Linked DNA regions of Bradyrhizobium diazoefficiens. The protein of the gene in region 1 interacts with the protein of each later gene in a pairwise test. Links are inferred from orthologs where the notes say so. Each region holds a gene or a part of one and is shown on either strand. Other genes may lie near its edges.

Region 1 (10,383 bases):
CATGGCGTTGAGATTTTCGGCGAGGCGATCGAGCTCGTCGCCGCTGCGCCCGACGGGCAAGCGCCCGCTGAGATCGCCGGTCATGATGCGCTGGGCGGTGCCGGTCATGGCATCGATGCGGGTAAGCACACGGCGGGCGACGAAGACGCCGCCGCCGAGGCCGAGCACCACCACGATCAGGACCGACCATTGCGCCGCCTTGGCGACGATGCTGAACAGGCGCCGCCGCTCGGCGAGATCGCGGCCGATCAGCAGCCGGAAGCCGTTTTCGAGCTCGGTGACGCGCACCAGCGCGCGATGGTCGCGGTCGTCGGCATCCTCGATCCGCCGATAGGCCGTCTCCGACCAGCCGCGCGTCGCCATCACGCCGGGCGCGAGCGAGCCGACATTGCCGGCGATCGCCTGCCCGGTCGGTGTGGTCACGAGGTAGAGGTTGGCGCCCGGCCGCAGCGCGCGATACTCGATCGTGCGCACGAGGCCGAACATGCCGCGGCGGCCGTAGATCTCGTTGATCTCCGAGGTCTCGGAGTTCACCGTCTGCGTGATTTCCTCGGTGATCAGCCGCCGCGTGTTCCAGGCGAAATAGCCGAGCAGCGAGGCCGCGAACATCGCGAACAGCAGCAGATAGACCAGCGTCAGCCGGAACGCCGTGGTGCGGACGAGTTTACCGAATGCCGTCACGGATCATGTACCCGGCGCCGCGGATCGTGTGCAGCAGCGGCCGCTCGAAACCCTTGTCGATCTTGGAGCGCAGCCGCGAGATGTGCACGTCGATGACGTTGGTCTGCGGATCGAAATGGTAGTCCCAGACGTTTTCCAGCAGCATGGTGCGCGTGACGACTTGGCCGGCATGCTTCATGAGGTATTCGAGCAGGCGGAATTCACGCGGCTGCAGCGTCAGCTCGTCCTTGCCGCGGGCGACGCGATGGGAGAGCCGGTCGAGTTCGAGATCGCCGACGCGATAGATCGTGTCCTCGGCAGGTCCCCCGCGGCGGCGCGACAGCACCTCGACGCGGGCCAAGAGCTCGGCGAAGGAATAGGGTTTTGGCAGATAGTCGTCGCCGCCGGCGCGCAGGCCCTTGATGCGGTCATCGACCTGGCCGAGCGCGGAGAGAATCAGCACGGGCGTCGTGTTGTCCTTGTCGCGGAGCGCGCCGATCAGCGACAGGCCGTCGCGCTTGGGCAGCATGCGGTCGACCACCAGCACGTCATAGTCGCCGTTCTCGGCCATGGCGAGGCCTTCCTCGCCGTCGGCAGCGAGATCGGCGATGTGACCGACTTCGCGAAACGCCTTCACGAGGTAGTCGGCGGATTCGCGGTCGTCTTCAATGATGAGGAGGCGCATCGTGCGTTCGGCGGCGGTCAAGGGAGTCAACCTTCTATGAACATGGCGCGAGCGGCAATCGCATGCAAGCCAAGCGAAAGAGACTTGGTCGAGAACTTAAGTCGAGAACCTGGGTCGACAAAGGGCGGGCGGTGAAGCTGGGGGGACTTCACCGCCCTAGGCCTTCCGACGGAGGGGGGCGTAATTCCACCGGAAGGTAGACAGGGGAAGCAATCGTTGCGCTGCTCCCCCGAGGAGCGTCGGCGGCGGGGGCGACTGATGCCGGCGACACCCCTCATCTCACAGGCTCCTGGCCCTCAGCCTTTGGCGATGGGCACGGCTACGAAGCGCGACTGGCCGCCGCTCTTCACGCGCATCAGGACGCTGTTCTTGTTGTCGGTCCGCGCCGCATTGATGGCGTCGCGGACTTCGCCGGCGGTGGCCACGGTCTTGCCGCCGACCTCGAGGATCACGTCACCTTCCTTGAAGCCGCGTTCGGCCGCGGCGCTCTTCGGATCGACTTCGGTGACGACGACGCCTTCCTTGCCGGCGCCAGCCACGGAGTTGGCAGGGGCAACGGTCATGCCGAGCTTCGGCACGTCGGTGCCCTTGCTTGCACCCTTGCCGGTGTCATTGTCGGTGTCGGCCTTGGCCTCGACCGTGTTCGGGAGCTGGCCGAGGGTGAGGTTGATGACCTTGTCCTGGCCCTTGTGCAGCACGTTGAGCTTCACCGTCGCTCCGGGCGCCATGCCGCCAATGGTGCGGGCGAGCTCGCGGGCGTCCTTGACGGATTCGCCGTTGACTGCGGTGATGACGTCGCCGGATTCGATGCCGGCCTTGGCGGCCGGACCGTTCGCCTGGGGCTCCGCCACCAGCGCGCCTTCGGCCTTCTTCATGCCGAGGCTGTCGGCGATGTCGGATGTCACCGGCTGGATCTGCACGCCGATCCAGCCGCGGCTGACCGAGCCCTTGTCCTTGAGCTGGGCCACCACGCTCTTCACGGTGTTGGCCGGAATCGAGAACGCGATGCCGACGCTGCCGCCGGAGGGCGAATAGATCGCGGTGTTGACGCCCATCACCTCGCCTTCGGTGTTGAAAGCCGGACCGCCCGAATTGCCCTTGTTCACGGGCGCGTCGATCTGGATGAAATCGTCATAGGGACCGTTGCCGATGTCGCGGCCGCTGGCCGAGACGATGCCGGCGGTCACGGTGCCGCCGAGGCCGAAGGGATTGCCGACCGCCAGCACCCAGTCGCCGATCCGCGGCTTGCCGTCGGCAAGCTTGGCGAACGGGAAATTCGAGCTGCCCTCGACCTTGATCAAGGCAAGGTCGGTGCGCTGGTCGGTGCCGATCACCTTGGCGGTGTAGGTCTTGCCGTCGTCGGTGGTGACCTCGACCTTGTCGGCGCCGTCGACGACGTGGTTGTTGGTCACGGCATAGCCGTCGGCCGAGATGAAGAAGCCGGAGCCCTGGCCCTGCACGACGCGGCCACGGCCGCCCTTGAGGCCCGGGAAACCATCCGGACCACCGAAGCGGCGGAAGAAGCGCTCCATCGGCGAGCCCGGCTGGAACGGCGAGGAATCGTCGCCGTCATCGTTGCTTGCGGTCTTTTCCTTGATGTTGACCTTCACCGAGATCACCGACGGCTTCACGCGCTCGACGATGTCGGCAAAGCCGATCGGACGCTCGACTTTCTTGACTTCGTTGTTGACCTGCGCATGCGCCGGGCTGGAGAACAGGTCGGCCGGCGAGACCGACGGGCTGAAGCCGTAGACGGCGGCCCCGAGGCCGGCGACGACCGAGGCCATCAGCGCGATCTTGCGCGCGGAAAACACCGACCGGCGCGGCTGCCGGTTGGACGGAAGGTTCGAGAGGTCGATACGGTCGGTCATGCAGAGATCTCCAGGGCCTTGAAATCCATTTGGCGCCGAATGGCAGCGCCTTACGGTCCTGAAGATGGGGACTCCCGCCTTACCGCGCGCTGGCGGCGGGGTTAAACTTTTGTAATGAAGGGGCGGGCCGGATGCGGCGGTTTAACGCAGGCCGAAAGTCGTGGTCGGACAGGAACTTAATCGAGTTCCGGCAACCGGCGTCAAAGCGCGATCGTCGCCTCGCGAAGCTAGCGCGAGGGGGTGGTGTCGTCGGACATCAAGGCGGCAAGCCGCGCCTGTTCCTCGGGCGTGAGCGGCGGTGCCGGCGCATCTGCACCGCTTCGCGCGCGACGGCGGATTTGCAGCCACAGCGCGAGGCCGCCGCCGGTCAGCAGCAGAGGCGCGAGCAGCCAGAGCAGCATGGTCTGGCGCTCGAAGCGCGGCTTGAGCAGCACGAACTCGCCATAGCGCGCGACGAGAAAATCGAGCACCTGCGCATTGCTGTCGCCCGCAGCGATGCGTTCGCGGACCAGCAGCCGCAAATCGCGCGCCAGCGGCGCGTCGGAATCGTCGATCGACTGGTTCTGGCAGACCATGCAGCGCAGCTCGCGCGACAAGTCGCGCGCACGGGCCTCCTTCACCGGGTCCGACATGATCTCGTCGGGCTGCACGGCATGCGCCGCCGGCGAAGCCAACAGCATCAACGCGACGAACGCGGCCATCATCCGGCGCATCAAGATCACTCCGCCGGCTGGAGGCGCTGCTTGGCCCGCGCCGGCTTTGGCGCACCGACCCGCAGGCGGCGGTCGGACAGCGACAGCATGCCGCCGAACGCCATCAGCACCGGCCCCCACCAGATCAGGAGCACCAGCGGCTTGTGATAGATGCGGACGGCGATGGCACCTTCCGCGGTGGCATCGCCGAGCGAAACGTAGAGCTGACTTGCGCCGCGCGTCAGCAGCGCGGCCTCCGTGGTCGAAGAGCCACGCGTGGTAAAGCTGCGTTTCGACGGCGTCATGACGCTGATCATCCCGCCGTCGCGGCCGACGCTGAACTCGGCGATCATCTCGCGATAGTTCGGCCCCTGGCGCGAAAACAGGCCGTCAAGCTTGAGGTCGTAGCCGGCGACATGGGCGACGTCGTTCTGCTTCATCGTCGCGATGTATTCGCTGTTCCAGGTGGTCTCGCAGACGATTCCGATCAGGGCGATGCCGAGGCCGGCATGTGCGAATGCCGCCCCCCAGGCCGAGCGCGGCAGGCCGCGGGCCCGGTGCAAGGCCGTTGCGAACGGCAGCCGCACGAGGCCGGTGCGCTCGACAATGTCCGTGACGGCGCCGGCGATGACGAAGATGCCGAGTCCGATCGCGAGCGGCGCCAGCGTACTGCCCCCGCTCGCCCAGCCCCAGGCGACGGCGACGGCGACGAGGCCGGCGACGCCCGCGGCGAGCAGGCGCTGGGTGACACCGAGCAGATCGCCGCGCTTCCACGCCAGCATTGGGCCGAACGGGACTGCGAGCAGCAGCAACGTGAACAATGGCACGAACGTCAGATTGTAGAACGGCGCGCCGACCGACATCTTGAAATCGGCCAGCACTTCCATCGCCAGCGGATAGAGCGTGCCAAACAGCACGACCGCGCAGGCCACGGTCAGCAGCAGATTGTTCAGCACCAGCGCGCCCTCGCGCGAGATCGGCGCGAACAGGCCGCCCTGCTTCAACGAGGTGGCGCGGCCCGCGAACAGCGACAGGCTGCCGCCGATGAATAGGCAAAGGATCAGCAGGATGAACACGCCGCGGGTCGGATCGGTGGCGAAAGCGTGCACCGAGGTGATGACGCCCGAGCGCACCAGGAAGGTGCCGAGCAGCGACAGCGAGAAGGTCAGAATCGACAGCAGGATAGTCCAGACCTTCAGCGCGTTGCGCTTCTCCATCACCAGCGCCGAGTGCAGCAGCGCGGTGCCGGCGAGCCACGGCATCAGCGAGGCGTTCTCGACCGGATCCCAGAACCACCAGCCGCCCCAGCCGAGCTCGTAATAGGCCCAGTACGAGCCCATCGCGATGCCCAAGGTCAGGAAGATCCAGGCCGCCAGCGTCCAGGGCCGCACCCAGCGCGCCCAGGCCGCATCGATCCGCCCCTCGAGCAGCGCGGCGATCGCAAAGGAGAACGAGATCGAGAAGCCGACATAGCCGAGATAGAGCATCGGCGGATGCACCGCGAGGCCGATGTCCTGCAGCACCGGGTTGAGATCGCGTCCCTCGATCGGCGGGGTCGCGATGCGCAGGAACGGATTCGAGGTCATCAGGATGAAGAGATAGAACGCGCTGGCGATCCAGGCCTGCACGGCCAGCACATGCGCGCGCAGCGACAGCGGCAAATTGTTGCCGAACGCTGCGACCAGGCCGCCGAACAATGCCAGGATCGACACCCACAGCAGCATCGAGCCTTCATGGTTTCCCCACACGCCGGTGATCTTGTAGAGCAGCGGCTTCATCGAGTGGGAATTCTCGTAGACGTTGGCGACCGAGAAATCCGAGTTCACGTGCAACGTCACCAGCGCGATGAACGAGGCGGCCACGAACAGCAGCTGCGCCAGCGCCGTGGAGCGCGCCACGTTCATCAGCGCGGCATCGCGCAGGCGCGCGCCGATCAGCGGCACGATGGACTGGATCAGCGCGAGCCCAAGCGCCAGCACCAGCGCGTAATGTCCTGACTCCGCGATCACCGCACCGCTCCCTGCGGGTTGCCCTGCGCCGTCGTGGCCGCAGGCTTGCCGCCACCAGAGGCCTGCGGACCGTAATCGTCCTTCCAGTGGCCCTGCTTCTTCAGGGCATCGGCGACGTCCTTGGGCATGTAGGTCTCGTCGTGCTTGGCGAGCACGGTGTCGGCCTTGAACACGCCGCTGGCGTCGAGCGCGCCTTCGGCAACGACGCCCTGCCCTTCGCGGAACAGGTCGGGAAGGATGCCTTTATAGGCGACCGGAAGTTTTGCGTTGCCGTCGGCGACCTCGAAGGTCACCGCGAGATTGTCGCCGCGCTGGAGCGAGCCGGGCTGCACCAGGCCGCCGAGGCGAAACCGCTTGCCGGGCTGGACGTGCTTCTCGGCCACCATGGTCGGGGTCGAGAAGAACACGATGGAGTCGCGCAGTGCGTTGAGCACCAGCGCGGCCGCGAGCGCGAGCACGGCGAGCGAGCCGCCGATGATGGTCATGCGTCGCTGCTTGCGGGTCATGGCGTGTCCGTTCTCCGTCCGTCTCGTTCCACTCTCGTCATCCGTCGAGCCCGAGAGTCCTGAGGCCTTCGTTGAGCTGGCGCAGCCGCTCGCCGTCATTGGCGACCGCCTGGCGGGCGTCGGTCGACGCGCCCCTCGCCTTGTCGCGATCGCCCATGACGAGATAGGCGCGCACCAGGCGGAGCCACCCCTCGACGTCCTCGCCGTTCTGCTTGAGGCGCGTAGCGAGACGTTCGACCATGCCGCGGATCATCGCGTTGCGATCACCTTCGTTCATATCCCTGGACGCTGCGATCGTCTCATCCGGCAGCGCCGGCATCGTCGCGCCGCCGCCGCCGACCCGCGCCAGCGCGGATTGCACCAGAGGCCGCCACGGCGCATCCGCCGGCGCTTTCGCCAGCAGAGCGCGCCAGATATTGGCCGCGTCGTCCTTGCGGCCGTCCTGCTCGGCGGCAAGCCCGAGGAAATAATTCGCCTTGGGATCATCGGCGTTCAGCGCATGGGCGCGCTCGAACTCGCTCTTCGCCTCGGCGGTCACCACGCCGCTGGCGACGGCCGCGATCGCTTCACCGAGGTCCGACCGGCGCTCCGCACTCTCGCCACTATAAGTGATCGCGTTGCGATAGGCGCGCACGGCATCATCGAAGCGGCCGAGCCGCTCCAGCACCGGGGCGAGCACATTCCAGCCGCGGCCGTCGGTCGGATTCTTTTCCAGATGTTGCTCCACCTGCACGACCAGATTCTCGAGCGACTGCGCCATGCCGGAGCCTGCCCCGCGCTCCCGCTGTGCCAGCGGAAAGTCGCGCAACAGCGGCGAGCCAAGCGGCATGTAGATGCCGACCGCAACCAGCGGCAGCCCGACCAGCGCCAGCACGGCCGCCGCACGACGCCATTTCAGGCTCGATTTCGGCTCCAATGCCGGCTCGCTGGCAGCAGCGGTGAGGAGCCTGCGGCTGATCTCGACGCGCGCGGCTTCCGCTTCGGGCGCTACGATCAGCCCTGCGGCGAGATCACGCTCGATCTCGGTCAACTGGTCCTTGTAGACCGCGACCTCACTGCCCTGATTTTGGCTGTCCTGATCTTGCGCACGCGCGCCGCGGCCGAGCGGCCAGAGCACGGCGAAAATCGCCGCGACCGTCATCAGCGCGAACACGAACCACAACGTCATCTGGCAAGCTTCCGGAAGCGCGCGAGCCGCGCCCATAGCTGGCTTTACACCACGGCCGGACGATGCGGCAATTGACAATTGTCAATTCGGCGCGACCGCGCGCAGTCCGTAACGGTGGAAATCCAACGGCTTAGCCGATCTCGAAGTCCGCGCTCTGGGCGGCGTGCTCGCCATGCCCATTGAAGGCCTTCAGGAAGTATGTTCCGGGCTCGATGGCGTCGGGCAATCTGATGCGGAGCGCGCCGACGGGAACCGGAGATGCAACCTTGGTGACGGTCTCCGGCAATTGGCGACCGCTTGCCTTCTCGACCAGCACGATCTTCGCGCCGACCATCAGCCTTTGATATTTGGCAACTACGACGCGGTTCTCAATTTCGATGGAGCTGATAACGGGTTTCATGCGCCCACAGATGGAAATTTCAAAAACTTGCACGGTGACCGTAGGGCTCGTCACCGGTATCGTCAACTATAAATTGTACTTACGAAAATGTGCGCTTGGATCAGCTGGCGCGCGAGGATTTGCGCTCGCCCGTGAGCGCGTTTTCCGCGGCGCGGCTCATCAGCGAGGCGTAATCGTCGCCGAACAGCACCTGGCAGAAGCGGATCGCCGCCTGCACCTGCTGCTGCCGGTAGGTACGGACCTTGTGATCGGCGGCACGCAGCGACTGCACCAGCTGCTCGGTCGAGCGCTCGACATATTGCTGAAGGTCGGAATAGGTGCGCAGCGTCACCTCGTTGATCGCAAGCTCGCTGGCATAGTTGCGGCAGGTCGCGACGAAATCGATCAGCGCGACGGTCTCCTCGACCTCGGTGCTGTCGATCCGTGCCCCCGGCGGGATGTCCTTCTCGGGCCGCTGGCGCAGGATGCGGCGGACGCGGCCGGGAACGCTGTCGATCTCGGATTGCAGCGCATTGGAGATGTCGGCCCGGATCGAGGTCAGCTGCTTGCCCCAGGCGGAATCGTTGCGCAGGTCGAGCTCGGTGCGCAGACCGCGCACGCCGTCGTGCAGCGCCTTGAGGTTGTCGGCGACATTGTCGAAGTAGCCGCGCTTGATGTCCGTGCGCAGGATCGCGGCCACGCAGGACAGGTCGTGCAGGGCCATCGTGACCGCGACACCATAGGGCGTCGCCGCGACGCGGATCTCGTCGTCGGACGCGGCCATCTTGATGGCGAGGCGGATGATCTGCCAGGGCGCCGTCATCCGCTGCGCCACCATCGACAGCGCGAAGGGCAGCATCTGCGGTGTCTGGAGCACGGGAATGTTGAGCGCGGACGTCACCGAGGCGATCTGGGAATCGCCGAAGGCGCGCAGGAAACGCGGCAGCTTCTCGTTCAGCGTGGCGATGGCTTCCCGGACCTGGAGCACCGCGCCGACCGCATAAAGGTCCTCGATGACGTTGGGCGGGCCGACGCGGGCGAGCGCGCGCGACTTGTCGCCGCCGCCCGGCCCCGTCAGCTCGAAGATGGCATCGGCCGCCGCGGCCTGGAGCTTCTGCGCCAGCGCCTCGACCTGCCCTCCGGCGTCCGCCGGCATGCGCGCCAGCGCCGCCTCGAATTCGTTGACTTTGTCCGGCGCGCCGTCGCGGCCGAGCCATTGCCAGATCGGATGCAGCGAGGAGCGGCGGATCTGGCCGACCCGGATCGGGGCGCCCGCCTCGACCAGAAATGGCTCCAGCACCTGGAACAGCAGCCGCGACAGGTCGTCGGTGCGCGGCGGCGGAACTTCGTCGGCTTCGCTCTTGCGGACGATCTTGCGCAGCTGCTCGAGCACGAGGGTTGCCACCGCCGTGTCCTGGCCGCGCTCGAGGGCGCGCTCGAACTCCCGCATCAGCAGCGCCTGCGACTGCGGCGGGAGCTGCGCGAGATATTCCCTCAGCCGCTCGATCGATGTCTGGCTCATGCGCCCGGTAATGCACGGTAAAATGGCGGACATGGGATGCGTCCGAGCGCGATCATAGGAGGCTGCGCCTTAAGAAGCCGTTGAGGACGTTGGCTCGAATGCCCCCGCTTGCTTGCGGACCGGCCGCCACTGGACCAAAAAATCCCATGAGAACAATGGATTATATTCCGGGAAGCACCAGCTCGGCCCGCAGGCCACCGATCGGGGCCCCGCTCAGGGAGAGGCTGCCGCCATAGAGCGCGGCAAGGTCGGTCACGATCGACAGGCCGAGGCCCGAGCCGGGCTTGGACTCATCTAACCGCTGACCCCGCCGGGCGACCTGGGCGCGCTCGGCCTCCGAGAGGCCGCGGCCGTCGTCATCGACCAGGATCCGCAAGCGGGGGCCCGCGCCCGCCTGGTTCGGCGTCTCGACCAGAACTTCGATGAAGACCCGCGAGGCCGCCCATTTGCAGGCATTGTCGACGAGGTTGCCGACCATCTCCTCCAGATCCTGCCGCTCGCCGCGAAACTTCGCCGACGGGTCGGCCTTGGCCTCGACCATGATGCCCCGGTCGCGGTGGATCTTCTCCATGGTCCGCCGCAGCGCCTCGATGACGGGCGCAACCTCCGTCACGGTCGCAACGATCGAGACCCGCGCCGCAATGCGGGCGCGCTCCAGATGATGGGCGACCTGGTCGCGCATCACGTCGGCCTGCTCCCTCACCTTGGCCGCGAACGGATCGGCGGCGTGGCTGCCTGCCTCGTTGAGAATGACCGAGAGCGGCGTCTTGATCGCATGGGCGAGATTGCCGACATGGGTGCGCGCGCGCTCGACGATTTCGCGATTGGCTTCGATCAGCGCGTTGGTCTCGCGCGCCAGAGGGGCGATCTCGACCGGGAATTCGCCCTCGA
Region 2 (10,448 bases), 4.9 Mb from region 1 along the record:
TAGAGAGAAATTCGCTTCAGTGCAGCGACGTGTACGCCGCGCCCAGCATCGGGCCGGGCCTGTCGCGGCTGCCGTCCTGGACATAGACCACCGCGCCGTCGACGCCGTCGCGCGTGAGGTTCTCGATCGGCACGGTCCAGCTTTCCGGACGGCCGTTCCAGTCGCCGACCTTGAGCAAGTTGCGCACGACGTTGTGATACGTGATCTGCTGTCCGCGATTTTCGCCGCGGCTGATCGAGATCGGCACCGACTTGGCGACCGAGCAGATCCAGACCTCGCCGTGCGATACAGCAGGCTCCTTGCTCGCGGCCACCGAGACGTTGATCTGCTTGCCCGAGAGCGACATCGTCACCGGCACGCTCATCACGCCATTGCCCTTGTCGGTCTTGCCGATCGCATTCTCGATGCCGGCACGATCGCTGCCGATGACGTGGGTCGAGCCATTGACCACGACCTGCGGCGTGTAGACTTCGCGGTCGCCGCGCATGCGCGAATAGGCGCGCTGCCGCGCCGAGAAACGCGAATCCGCCAGCGTGTCCTTCCAGCCGAGATAATCCCAATAGTCGATCGGCATGCTCAGCGCGATGATCGAGGGGTCGCTGGAGAGATCGCCGATGATCTTGTCGGCGGGCGGGCAGGACGAGCAGCCCTGCGAGGTAAACAATTCGACAACGGCGCGGGGATCGGCGTGGGCGGGACGGATGATGGCGACGATGGCGCAGATGCCAAGCGCTCCCGACCAGAGTGCACCGGACCAGCGCGAAACCAGATTAGAAGCCGTCATTGTCGTCATGTCGAACGTCACACATCGCCACTCGTTGGGGGGAAGCTTAGCGCCTGATGGTCACCGTAGTCTTACGGGGCGCGGCATATTCGACCGTCCGGGGCGGGATTTGCGCCGGGCGGGCCCATCTGAAGTATGCCGCAACGTGCGAAGGCGGCCTTGTGATAGGCCGCCTTCGTTCAACCTTCTACTCACTTCGCAGTGAGCCACCGTTCACAAATCCGCGCTTTAAGCCGCGAGCTTGCGCAGCACGTAGTGCAGGATGCCGCCGTTCCGGTAATAGTCGAGCTCGTCCAGCGTATCGATGCGGCAAAGCAGCGAAACGCGCTGCAATGAACCGTCGCCGGAGACGATCTCCGCGGTCAGCTTCTGGCGCGGCTTGAGGTCGCCGACGAGGCCGCGCAGCGTGACCTTCTCGTCGCCCTTCAGGCCCAGCGACGACCACGAGGTGCCCTCCTCGAAGGTCAGCGGCAGCACGCCCATGCCGACCAGGTTGGAGCGATGGATGCGCTCGAAGCTCTGGCAGATCACGGCGCGCACGCCGAGCAGACGCGTGCCCTTCGCGGCCCAGTCGCGCGAGGAGCCGTTGCCGTATTCGGCGCCGGCGAACACGACGAGCGGCACCTGCTCCTGCTGGTACTTCATCGCGGCGTCGTAGATCGACATCTGCTCGCCGTCGGGCCAGTGCTTGGTCAGGCCGCCCTCAGGGATGTTGCCGTCGGCGCCTTTCAGCATGAAGTTCTTGATGCGGATGTTGGCGAAGGTGCCGCGCATCATCACTTCGTGGTTGCCGCGACGCGTGCCGTACTGGTTGAAGTCGGCGGGGCGCACCTGGTGCTCGCTGAGATATTTGCCGGCGGGCGAGGTGAGCTTGATCGAACCGGCCGGCGAGATGTGGTCGGTGGTGATCTTGTCGCCGAACATGGCGAGGATGCGCGCCTCGACGATGTCGGTGACCGGCTCCGGCTCCTTCTTCATGCCGTCGAAATAGGGCGGGTTCTGCACATAGGTCGAAGACATGTTCCAGCGATAGGTCTCGCTCTCGACCGTCTTGATCTTGCGCCAGTTGGTGTCGCCCTTGAACACGTCGGCATACTTCTTCTTGAAGATCGACGCGGTCACGAACTTCTTCATGAAGGCGTTGATCTCCTTGGTCGTCGGCCAGATGTCCTTGAGGTACACCGGCTTGCCGTCCTTGCCTTCACCGAGCGGCTCGACAGCGAGGTTCTTGGTGACGCTGCCGGCGAGCGCGTGGGCGACGACCAGCGGCGGCGAGGCCAGATAGTTCGCCTGCACGTCCGGCGAGACGCGGCCTTCGAAGTTGCGGTTACCTGACAGCACGGCGGCCGCGACGATGCCGTTGTCGTTGATCGACTTCGAGATCTCCTCCGGCAGCGGGCCGGAATTGCCGATGCAGGTGGTGCAGCCGAAGCCGACCAGGTTGAAGCCGACCTTGTCGAGATCGGCCTGCAGACCGGAATCGGCGAGATAGCCCGCGACCACCTGGCTGCCCGGCGCGAGCGAGGTCTTCACCCACGGCTTGGCCTTCAGGCCCTTGGCAGCGGCATTGCGTGCGAGCAGGCCGGCGCCGATCAGGACGCTCGGGTTCGACGTATTGGTGCAGGAGGTGATGGCGGCGATCACGACGTCGCCGTGGCCGAGGTCGAAGTTCTTGCCTTCGACGGGGAAGCGCTTCGCCGGCTCCTCGGCCTTCTTGTACTCGCTGGCGAGCGCGAGCGAAAAGCCTTCGGCGACCGAGGGCAGCGCGATGCGGCCTTCGGGACGCTTCGGACCGGCCATCGACGGCACGACGTCGGCGAGGTCGAGCGTCAGCGTCTCCGTGAACACCGGATCCGGCGACTTGGCGGTGCGGAACAGCCCTTGCGCCTTGGCATAGGCTTGCACCAGCGCGACGCGCGCGGGCGCACGGCCGGAGGTCTTGAGGTAATCGATCGCGGCGGCATCGACGGGGAAGAAGCCGCAAGTCGCGCCGTATTCGGGCGCCATGTTGCCGATCGTCGCCTTGTCGGCGACCGAGAGATTGTCGAGGCCGGGGCCGAAGAACTCGACGAATTTGCCGACGACGCCGAGCTTGCGCAGCATCTGCGTCACCGTCAGCACGAGATCGGTGGCGGTGACGCCTTCCTTGAGCTGGCCCTTCAGCTTGAAGCCGACGACGTTGGGCAGCAGCATCGATAGCGGCTGGCCGAGCATACAGGCTTCCGCCTCGATGCCGCCGACACCCCAGCCGAGCACGGCGAGGCCGTTGACCATGGTGGTGTGGGAATCGGTGCCGACCAGCGAGTCGGGATAGGCGACCTCGAAGGTGCCGGTCTTCTTGCCGACCGTCATCTTCTCCTTCTTGGTCCAGACCGTCTGGGAGAGATATTCGAGATTGACCTGATGGCAGATGCCGGTGCCGGGCGGCACGACGGAGAAGTTGGAGAACGCCTTCTGGCCCCACTTCAGGAACTCGTAGCGCTCCTGGTTCTGCTTGTACTCTTCGGTGACGTTCTTGGCGAAAGCCTTGTTGTCGCCGAAGAAGTTCACGATCACCGAGTGGTCGATGACGAGGTCGACCGGCACCAGCGGGTTGATCTTCTCAGGCTCGCCGCCGAGTTTCTGCATCGCGTTGCGCATTGCGGCAAGATCGACCACCGCGGGCACGCCGGTGAAGTCCTGCATCAGCACGCGGGCGGGACGGAATGCGATTTCATGCTCCAGCGACTTCTTGCGCAGCCACTTCGACACCGCGACGATGTCGTCCTTCTTGACCGAGCGGCCGTCCTCGTTGCGCAGGAGGTTCTCGAGCAGGACCTTCATCGAATAGGGGAGCTTCGAAATTCCCTTCAGACCATTCTTCTCGGCCGTGGGCAGGCTGTAATAGACGTAGGTCTTGGCGCCGACCTTGAGGGTCTTTTTGCATTTGAAGCTGTCGAGCGAGGTCATGTACGAAATCCCAATCGTTAGTTATACCCGGCCGGGTATTTTAACACCGTCAGCATAGCAGGCTGGGTCGCTTGCAGGGGCAGGTTGAGTTGCTGCATCAAGTAGTTCCGGGCTTATAGAAGCTTTCTAACCGCACCGCCACAGCCACAAACATACCCAGCAATCCGCGAGCCAAAAATTCTGATGCGCTACCGCAAGTTTTCCTGAGGCCTGGCTGTGAGCGGGTTGGGACCAGGCCAGATGCAGCTGTCCGGACGCGGGGTCGCCTGCGTGCGGGGCGGCCGGGAGGTGTTTGCCGGGCTCGATTTCGAGGCCGTCTCGGGCGAAGCCGTCGCGGTGATCGGCCGCAACGGCGCGGGCAAGACCTCGCTGCTGCGGCTGATCGCGGGGCTGCTCGTTCCGGCCGGCGGCACGATCGTACTGGACGGGGGCGACGCCGACATGACGCTGCCCGAGCAGTGTCACTATCTCGGCCATCGCGACGCCCTCAAGCCGGCGCTGAGCGTGGCTGAAAATCTATCGTTCTGGGCTGATTTTCTCGGCGGCGAGCGCAGTGATGCGGGTGAAAGCCTCGCCACCGTGGGACTCGACCATGCGGCCGATTTGCCCGCCGCCTTCCTGTCCGCGGGTCAGCGCCGCCGGCTCTCGCTCGCCCGCCTGCTGACCGTCCGCCGGCCGGTCTGGCTGCTGGACGAGCCGACCAATGCGCTGGATGCCGCCGGCCAGGATATGTTCAGCGGCCTGATGCGGGAGCATCTGGCGCGCGGCGGCCTGATTATCGCCGCGACCCACGCCCCGCTCGGGATCGAATCGCGGGAGCTGCGGATCGGGGGTGTGGCGTGAGGTGGGCCGACCCTCAGCTTTCCGAGCGGCATGATGGCGACCTCTCCGTTCCCTCCCCCCTTGTGGGGGAGGGGCAGGGAGGGGGGTGCCACACGGCATGCTCTCTTGGTTCTAGCGTTTGGGAAGCAGGCGCTCCGCTGCGGACCGTCCGCCCCTCAAAGGCACCTCGCCCGGGGCTACCCCCCTCCCCCGCCCTCCCCCACAAGGGGGGAGGGAGCGCATCATGTGCTCGGCTGGCAGCGGACGCTTCGGCGATCATTGGGAGCACCCCATGACCGCCCTTGCCGCCCTGATCCGTCGGGACGTCCGGATCGCGCTGCGCGTCGGGGGCGGGGCGCTGATTGGCGTGTTGTTCTTCCTGACCGTCGTCGTGCTGATGCCCTTCGCCGTTGGGCCGGATCTAGCGCTGTTGTCACGACTCGGGCCGGCGATCCTGTGGCTCGGCGCGCTGCTGGCGAGCCTTTTGACGCTGGACCGGCTGTTCATGGCCGACCATGAGGACGGCTCGCTCGATTTGATCGCGATGAGCCGGACGCCGCTGGAACTCGCCTGTGCGGCCAAGGCGCTGGCGCATTGGCTGGCGGCGGGCCTGCCGCTGATTGTCGCAACCCCCGTGCTGGGCCTGCTGCTCAACCTCGACATGGTCGCGACCGGCGCGGTGGCGCTGACGCTTTTGGCCGGCACTCCGGCGCTGACCTTCACCGGCATGATCGGCGCTGCACTCGCCGTAACCCTGCATCGCGGCGGGCTGCTGATGGCCGTGCTGGTGCTGCCGCTGTCGATTCCCGTGCTGATCTTCGGCGTCGCGGCCTCGCAGGCCGCGATCGTCGGCCCCATGACCTTCGGTGCGCCGTTCTCGATCCTGTGCGCGCTGTCGCTGGTCAGCCTCGTGATCGGCCCGTTCGCGGCGGCGGCAAGCCTGCGGCATGGGCTAGACTGAGATGGGCTCGACTGATCTTGCCCCCGATCAACTTTCGCCGCCCGCTTTCATGCTGATTGCGTGAGCGCCTACCTGTGATTATCAGAAGACCATGTCGCTGATCGACCTCGCCAATCCCACACGGTTCCTCGCGCTGACGGCGCGGGTGCTGCCCTGGCTTGCGGCTGCGACAATCATCGTGCTCACGATCGGCCTCTACCAGTCCGCGCTTGCGCCCGACGACTACCAGCAGGGCGCGACCGTGAAGATCATGTTCATCCACGTGCCCAATGCCTGGCTGTCGATGTTCGTCTGGGGCGTGATGAGCATCGCCTCGCTCGGCACGCTGGTGTGGCGGCATCCGCTCGCCGACGTTGCCGCGAAAGCGGCGGCTCCGATCGGCGCCAGCTTCACCTTCCTTGCACTGCTCACCGGTTCGCTGTGGGGACGTCCGATGTGGGGCACCTATTGGGAATGGGACGCGCGGCTGACCTCGGTGCTGATCCTGTTCCTGATGTATCTCGGCCTGATGGCGCTGTGGCGCGCGGTCGACGATCCCTCGCGCGCGGCGCGCGCCGCCGCCGTGCTGACGCTGGTCGGTGCGATCAATCTTCCCATCATCAAGTTCTCGGTCGACTGGTGGAACACGCTGCACCAGCCGGCCTCGGTGATGCGCATGGGCGGCTCGACGCTCGACAAATCGTTTTTGATCCCGCTGCTGGTGATGGCGGTCGCGTTCACGCTGCTGTTCGTCACGCTGCATCTGGCCGCGATGCGCAATGAGATTTTGCGCCGGCGCGTCCGCTCGCTGCAGATGATGCAGGCGAGCCAGAAGGCTGCGTGATGATATCGCTTGGTCCATACGCATCCTTCATCGTGACGTCCTACGCGGCTGCGGCGGTCGTCGTGGTGATCCTGATCGGCTGGGTCATCATCGATTATCGCAACCAGACGGAGCGTTTGCGCGAGCTCGAACGCACCGGCATTAGCCGCCGCTCCGGCCGCAGCGGGACGAAGCTGCGATGAGCAATCAATCGACCTCCGCCCCGCCGCAGCGTCGCACCTTCCTGATGGTGCTGCCGCTGATCGCCTTCATTGCGCTCGCGCTGCTGTTCTGGTTCCGGCTCGGCAGCGGCGATCCCTCGCGAATTCCCTCCGCACTGATCGGTCGTCCGGCGCCGCAGACCACGCTGCCGCCGCTCGAGGGGTTGCAGACTGATAACGCGCAGGTCCCTGGCCTCGACCCGGCCGCGTTCAAAGGCAAGGTCAGCCTCGTCAATGTCTGGGCATCCTGGTGCGTGCCGTGCCACGACGAGGCGACGCTGCTGACGGAGCTCGCCAAAGACAAGCGCTTCGCGCTCGTCGGCATCAACTACAAGGATGCGCCCGACAACGCGCGGCGCTTCCTGGGACGCTACGGCAACCCATTCGGCCGCGTCGGCGTCGACGCCAACGGCCGCGCCTCGATCGAATGGGGCGTCTATGGCGTGCCGGAGACCTTTGTCGTCGGCCGCGAGGGCACCATCGTCTACAAGCTGGTCGGGCCGATCACGCCGGAAAACTATCGGACGGTGTTGCTGCCGCAGCTTGAGAAGGCGCTGAAGGCGACCGGCTCCTAACACCGCTCTCGTGCCCCGGACGCTGCGCAGCGCTTCTTCAGCGGTGCGCTGCAAAGCCGGGGCCCATATCACCACGACGGCGCTCCTGGATGGTTCTGGGTCCCGGCTCTGCGCAGCAGCGCAAGAGCGCTGCAGCGCATCCGGGACACGAGACGGTCATCACCCCTTCCGCACATCCCCCGCCTCTGCCTCGCTCGCTTCCAGCGAGGCCGGCTCGATCCCGTAGCGCTTGGTCAGCGGCATCTGGGCGATGGCGAAGACCATGGTCAGCGGGGTGACGCCGAACACCTTGAAGTTCACCCAGAAGTCCGTGCTCTGGGTGCGCCAGACGACCTCGTTCAGCACCGCCATGCCGGCGAAGAACAGCGCCCAGCGCAGCGTCAGGATGCGCCAGCCCTGCGGCGTCAGGTTGAACATCTGGTCGAACATCACGGCGATGAAGGAGCGGCCGAACAGCAGGCCGCCGCCGAGGATCGCGGCGAACAGGCCGTAGATGATGGTCGGCTTGACCTTGATGAAGGTCTCGTCGTGCAAGACCAGGGTCAGCGTGCCGAACACCAGCACGATCACGCCTGTGACGATCGCCATGATCGGGATGTGACGCGTCACCACATAGGAGGCGATCATCGCCGCGACGATCGCGATCATGAAGGCGCCGGTGGCGGCGAACAGGTTGAACTTCGCATTGACGAAGAAGAACACGAGCAGCGGACCGAGCTCGGTCGCCAGCTTGAACAGCGGATGCGGCTGGGTCTTGTCCATTACCTGACCTTTGTTGCTGTCATCCCCCCGCGAAGGCGAGGGATCCAGTATTCCAGAGGCAGCTCGGCTTGAACCGAGAAACTGCGGCGTACTGGATGCCCCGCCTCCGCGGGGCATGACGAAAGAAACCTACGATTCGATTCCGGCAATCGCGCGGGCGAAATCGCGCGCGGTGAAGGGGGCGAGATCGTCGACGCCTTCACCGACGCCGATGAAATGCACCGGCAGTTTGAATTTCTCCGCGAGCGCCACCAGAATGCCGCCGCGCGCGGTGCCGTCGAGCTTGGTCATCACGAGGCCGGTGACGCCGGCGGTGCGATGGAAGGCCTCGACCTGCGACAGCGCGTTCTGGCCCACGGTCGCGTCCAGCACCAGCAGCACGGCATGCGGTGCAGTCGCATCCACCTTGCGGATCACGCGCACGACCTTTTCGAGCTCGTTCATCAGCTCGGCCTTGTTCTGGAGACGGCCGGCGGTGTCGATCAGCAGCACGTCGACGCCCTGCTCCTTCGCCGCCGTCAGCGCGTTGAAGGCAAGGCTCGCCGAATCCGATCCTTGCGCGCCCGCGATGACCGGGGTCTTGGTCCGCTCCCCCCAGACCTTGAGCTGTTCAATCGCGGCGGCACGAAACGTGTCGCCGGCGGCCAGCATCACCTTGCGGCCCTCGGAGGCGAATTTCTGCGAGAGTTTTCCGATCGTCGTGGTCTTGCCGGAGCCGTTGACGCCGACCACGAGGATCACGAACGGCTTCTTCGCCGCATCGATCTCGAGGGGCTTGGCCACCGGTGCCAGCACCTTCTCGACCTCGGTTGCGACGACGTCCTTGACCTCGTCCGCCGAGATCGCCTTGTCGTAGCGTCCGGTGCCGACGGCGTCCGCAATCCGCACCGCGACCTCAGTGCCGAGATCGGCGCGCAGCAGCACGTCCTCGATGTCGTCGAGCATGGCGCGGTCGAGCTTGCGCTTGGTGACGAGATCGGCGACCGCGGTCCCGAGCGAGGACGAGGTGCGCTTCAGCCCGTTGGACAGGCGGCGCCACCAGCTCAGCTTGGGGGGATCTGACGTGGTATCGTTCATGGCGGGGGTGTGTTAGCCGTTCCGGCCTCTAAACGAAAGTCTTGCAATTGCTCGATGTTCCCCAATTGACTGCCGACGAGATCCTCGCGCGCGTGCTCCATCGCGACGGATTGATGCTGGTCATCGACAAGCCGGCCGGCCTTCCCGTGCATCGCGGCCCCAAAGGCGGCGCCAATCTGGAAGACTCTTTCGACGCGCTCCGGTTCGGTCTGCCGCGACCGCCGGTGCTGGCCCATCGGCTCGACAAGGACACTTCCGGTTGCCTCGTGCTCGGCCGCCACCGCAAGGCGACTGCCTCGCTCGGCCTGCTGTTCAAGCACGGCAAGATCGGCAAGACTTACTGGACCGTGGTTGAAGGCGGCCCCATTGCGGATGAAGGCGTCATCGACATGCCGCTCGGCCGGCTCAATGCCGAGCGCGGCTGGTGGCAGAAACCCGACCCAGAGGGCCAGAAGGCGATTACCAACTGGAAGGTGATGGGACGTGGCGACGGTTTCACCTGGCTCGCCATGGAACCGGTGACCGGGCGGACCCATCAATTGCGCGTGCATTCGGCCGAGAGCGGCTGGCCAATCTTTGGCGATAACATTTACGGCAACGGTCCGCGTTTCGGCGAGCCGAAGCTGCACCTGCATTCCCGCGAGATCGTGGTGCCGATCTCCCGGAACAAGGAGCCGGTCCGCGTCGTGGCGCCGGCGCCGCCGCATATGCATGAGAAGCTCAGGGCGTGCGGGTGGAACGGGGAATAGGTGCCGCTGGCGTTCACCTTTCCCGCGTGCCGGAGAGGTCGGCGCGAAGCGCGGGGCGAGGGTTCTATGGGAGATTGTCCCGTCGCGGAGACACCCTCTCCCCAACCCTCCCCCGCAAGCGGGGGAGGGAGCACAGCTCCGCCGCCGCATCACCTCGTCCTCATCGCTCCATGGTTTACGAAACGTTCAGCGCTCATCGCTAATGATAGCGGTTGCTTAGAACAAGCTTCCGTCAATCCGCTCAGGACGAGCTGCGCGACATGTCCAAGGCCGAGCTATCGATCATCGACGAGGTCGAATCCGCGATTCGGATGGGCTCGGCGGAAAAGGGCCTGGAAACCGCCCGGCGCGTCACCGACCTGTTCCTGTCCTCTGCCGGAAGCTTCGATGACGAGCAGATCGCGCTGTTCGACGAGGTGCTCGACCGCCTGATCGGCACCATAGAGCTGCGCGCCATAGCTGATATGGGCGCGCGAATTGCCTTGGCCGAGATCAGCGCGCAGCTCGCGCCGATCGCGCAGGCGCCGCCCTCGGTGATCCGCCGCCTGGCCAACAATGACGAGATCCGCATCGCCGGTCCGGTGCTGCAGGAATCCGCGCGGCTCGACGATGGCGAGCTGGTGAAGATCGCCTCCAGCAAGGGCGAGCCGCATCTGCTCGCGGTCGCCGGCCGCTGGTGGCTGAAGGAGATCGTCACCGATGCGCTGCTGGCGCGGCGTTATCCCAGCGTCAGCCGGCGCCTCGCC

What was found.
Region 2: the proteins of ccmE (region 1) and JJB99_RS02350 interact in binary tests that used the Escherichia coli proteins (3 or more experiments, as listed by UniProt). The link is inferred for Bradyrhizobium diazoefficiens from one-to-one orthologs.

Annotation. Positions count from the first base shown.
Region 1 is NZ_CP067100.1:5,392,560-5,402,942, forward strand. Bases 4,669-7,593 are described here. They hold ccmE (cytochrome c maturation protein CcmE), read right to left. Parts: upstream 6,424-7,593; coding sequence 5,914-6,423; downstream 4,669-5,913. Other genes in these bases: JJB99_RS25750 (heme lyase CcmF/NrfE family subunit), read right to left, coding at 4,669-5,917; ccmI (c-type cytochrome biogenesis protein CcmI), read right to left, coding at 6,461-7,591. Also shown: JJB99_RS25730 (sensor histidine kinase), read right to left, coding at 1-681; JJB99_RS25735 (response regulator transcription factor), read right to left, coding at 665-1,345; JJB99_RS25740 (Do family serine endopeptidase), read right to left, coding at 1,642-3,216; JJB99_RS25745 (cytochrome c-type biogenesis protein), read right to left, coding at 3,444-3,929; more of JJB99_RS25750, read right to left, coding at 3,935-4,668; JJB99_RS25765 (hypothetical protein), read right to left, coding at 7,722-7,991; JJB99_RS25770 (hypothetical protein), read right to left, coding at 8,092-9,492; JJB99_RS25775 (sensor histidine kinase), read right to left, coding at 9,653-10,383. UniProt on the Escherichia coli protein: Heme chaperone required for the biogenesis of c-type cytochromes. Transiently binds heme delivered by CcmC and transfers the heme to apo-cytochromes in a process facilitated by CcmF and CcmH.
Region 2 is NZ_CP067100.1:488,074-498,521, reverse strand. The notes cover bases 4,484-7,473. They hold JJB99_RS02350 (heme ABC transporter permease), read left to right. Parts: upstream 4,484-5,607; coding sequence 5,608-6,339; downstream 6,340-7,473. Other genes in these bases: JJB99_RS02335 (septation protein A), read right to left, coding at 7,274-7,473; JJB99_RS02340 (DsbE family thiol:disulfide interchange protein), read left to right, coding at 6,518-7,114; ccmD (heme exporter protein CcmD), read left to right, coding at 6,336-6,521; ccmB (heme exporter protein CcmB), read left to right, coding at 4,848-5,516; ccmA (heme ABC exporter ATP-binding protein CcmA), read left to right, coding at 4,484-4,576. In the rest of the region: JJB99_RS02370 (DUF1223 domain-containing protein), read right to left, coding at 17-793; aconitate hydratase AcnA, read right to left, coding at 1,013-3,733; more of ccmA, read left to right, coding at 3,974-4,483; more of JJB99_RS02335, read right to left, coding at 7,474-7,876; signal recognition particle-docking protein FtsY, read right to left, coding at 8,006-8,953; JJB99_RS02325 (RluA family pseudouridine synthase), read left to right, coding at 9,001-9,702; JJB99_RS02320 (DUF2336 domain-containing protein), read left to right, coding at 9,963-10,448. UniProt on the Escherichia coli protein: Required for the export of heme to the periplasm for the biogenesis of c-type cytochromes.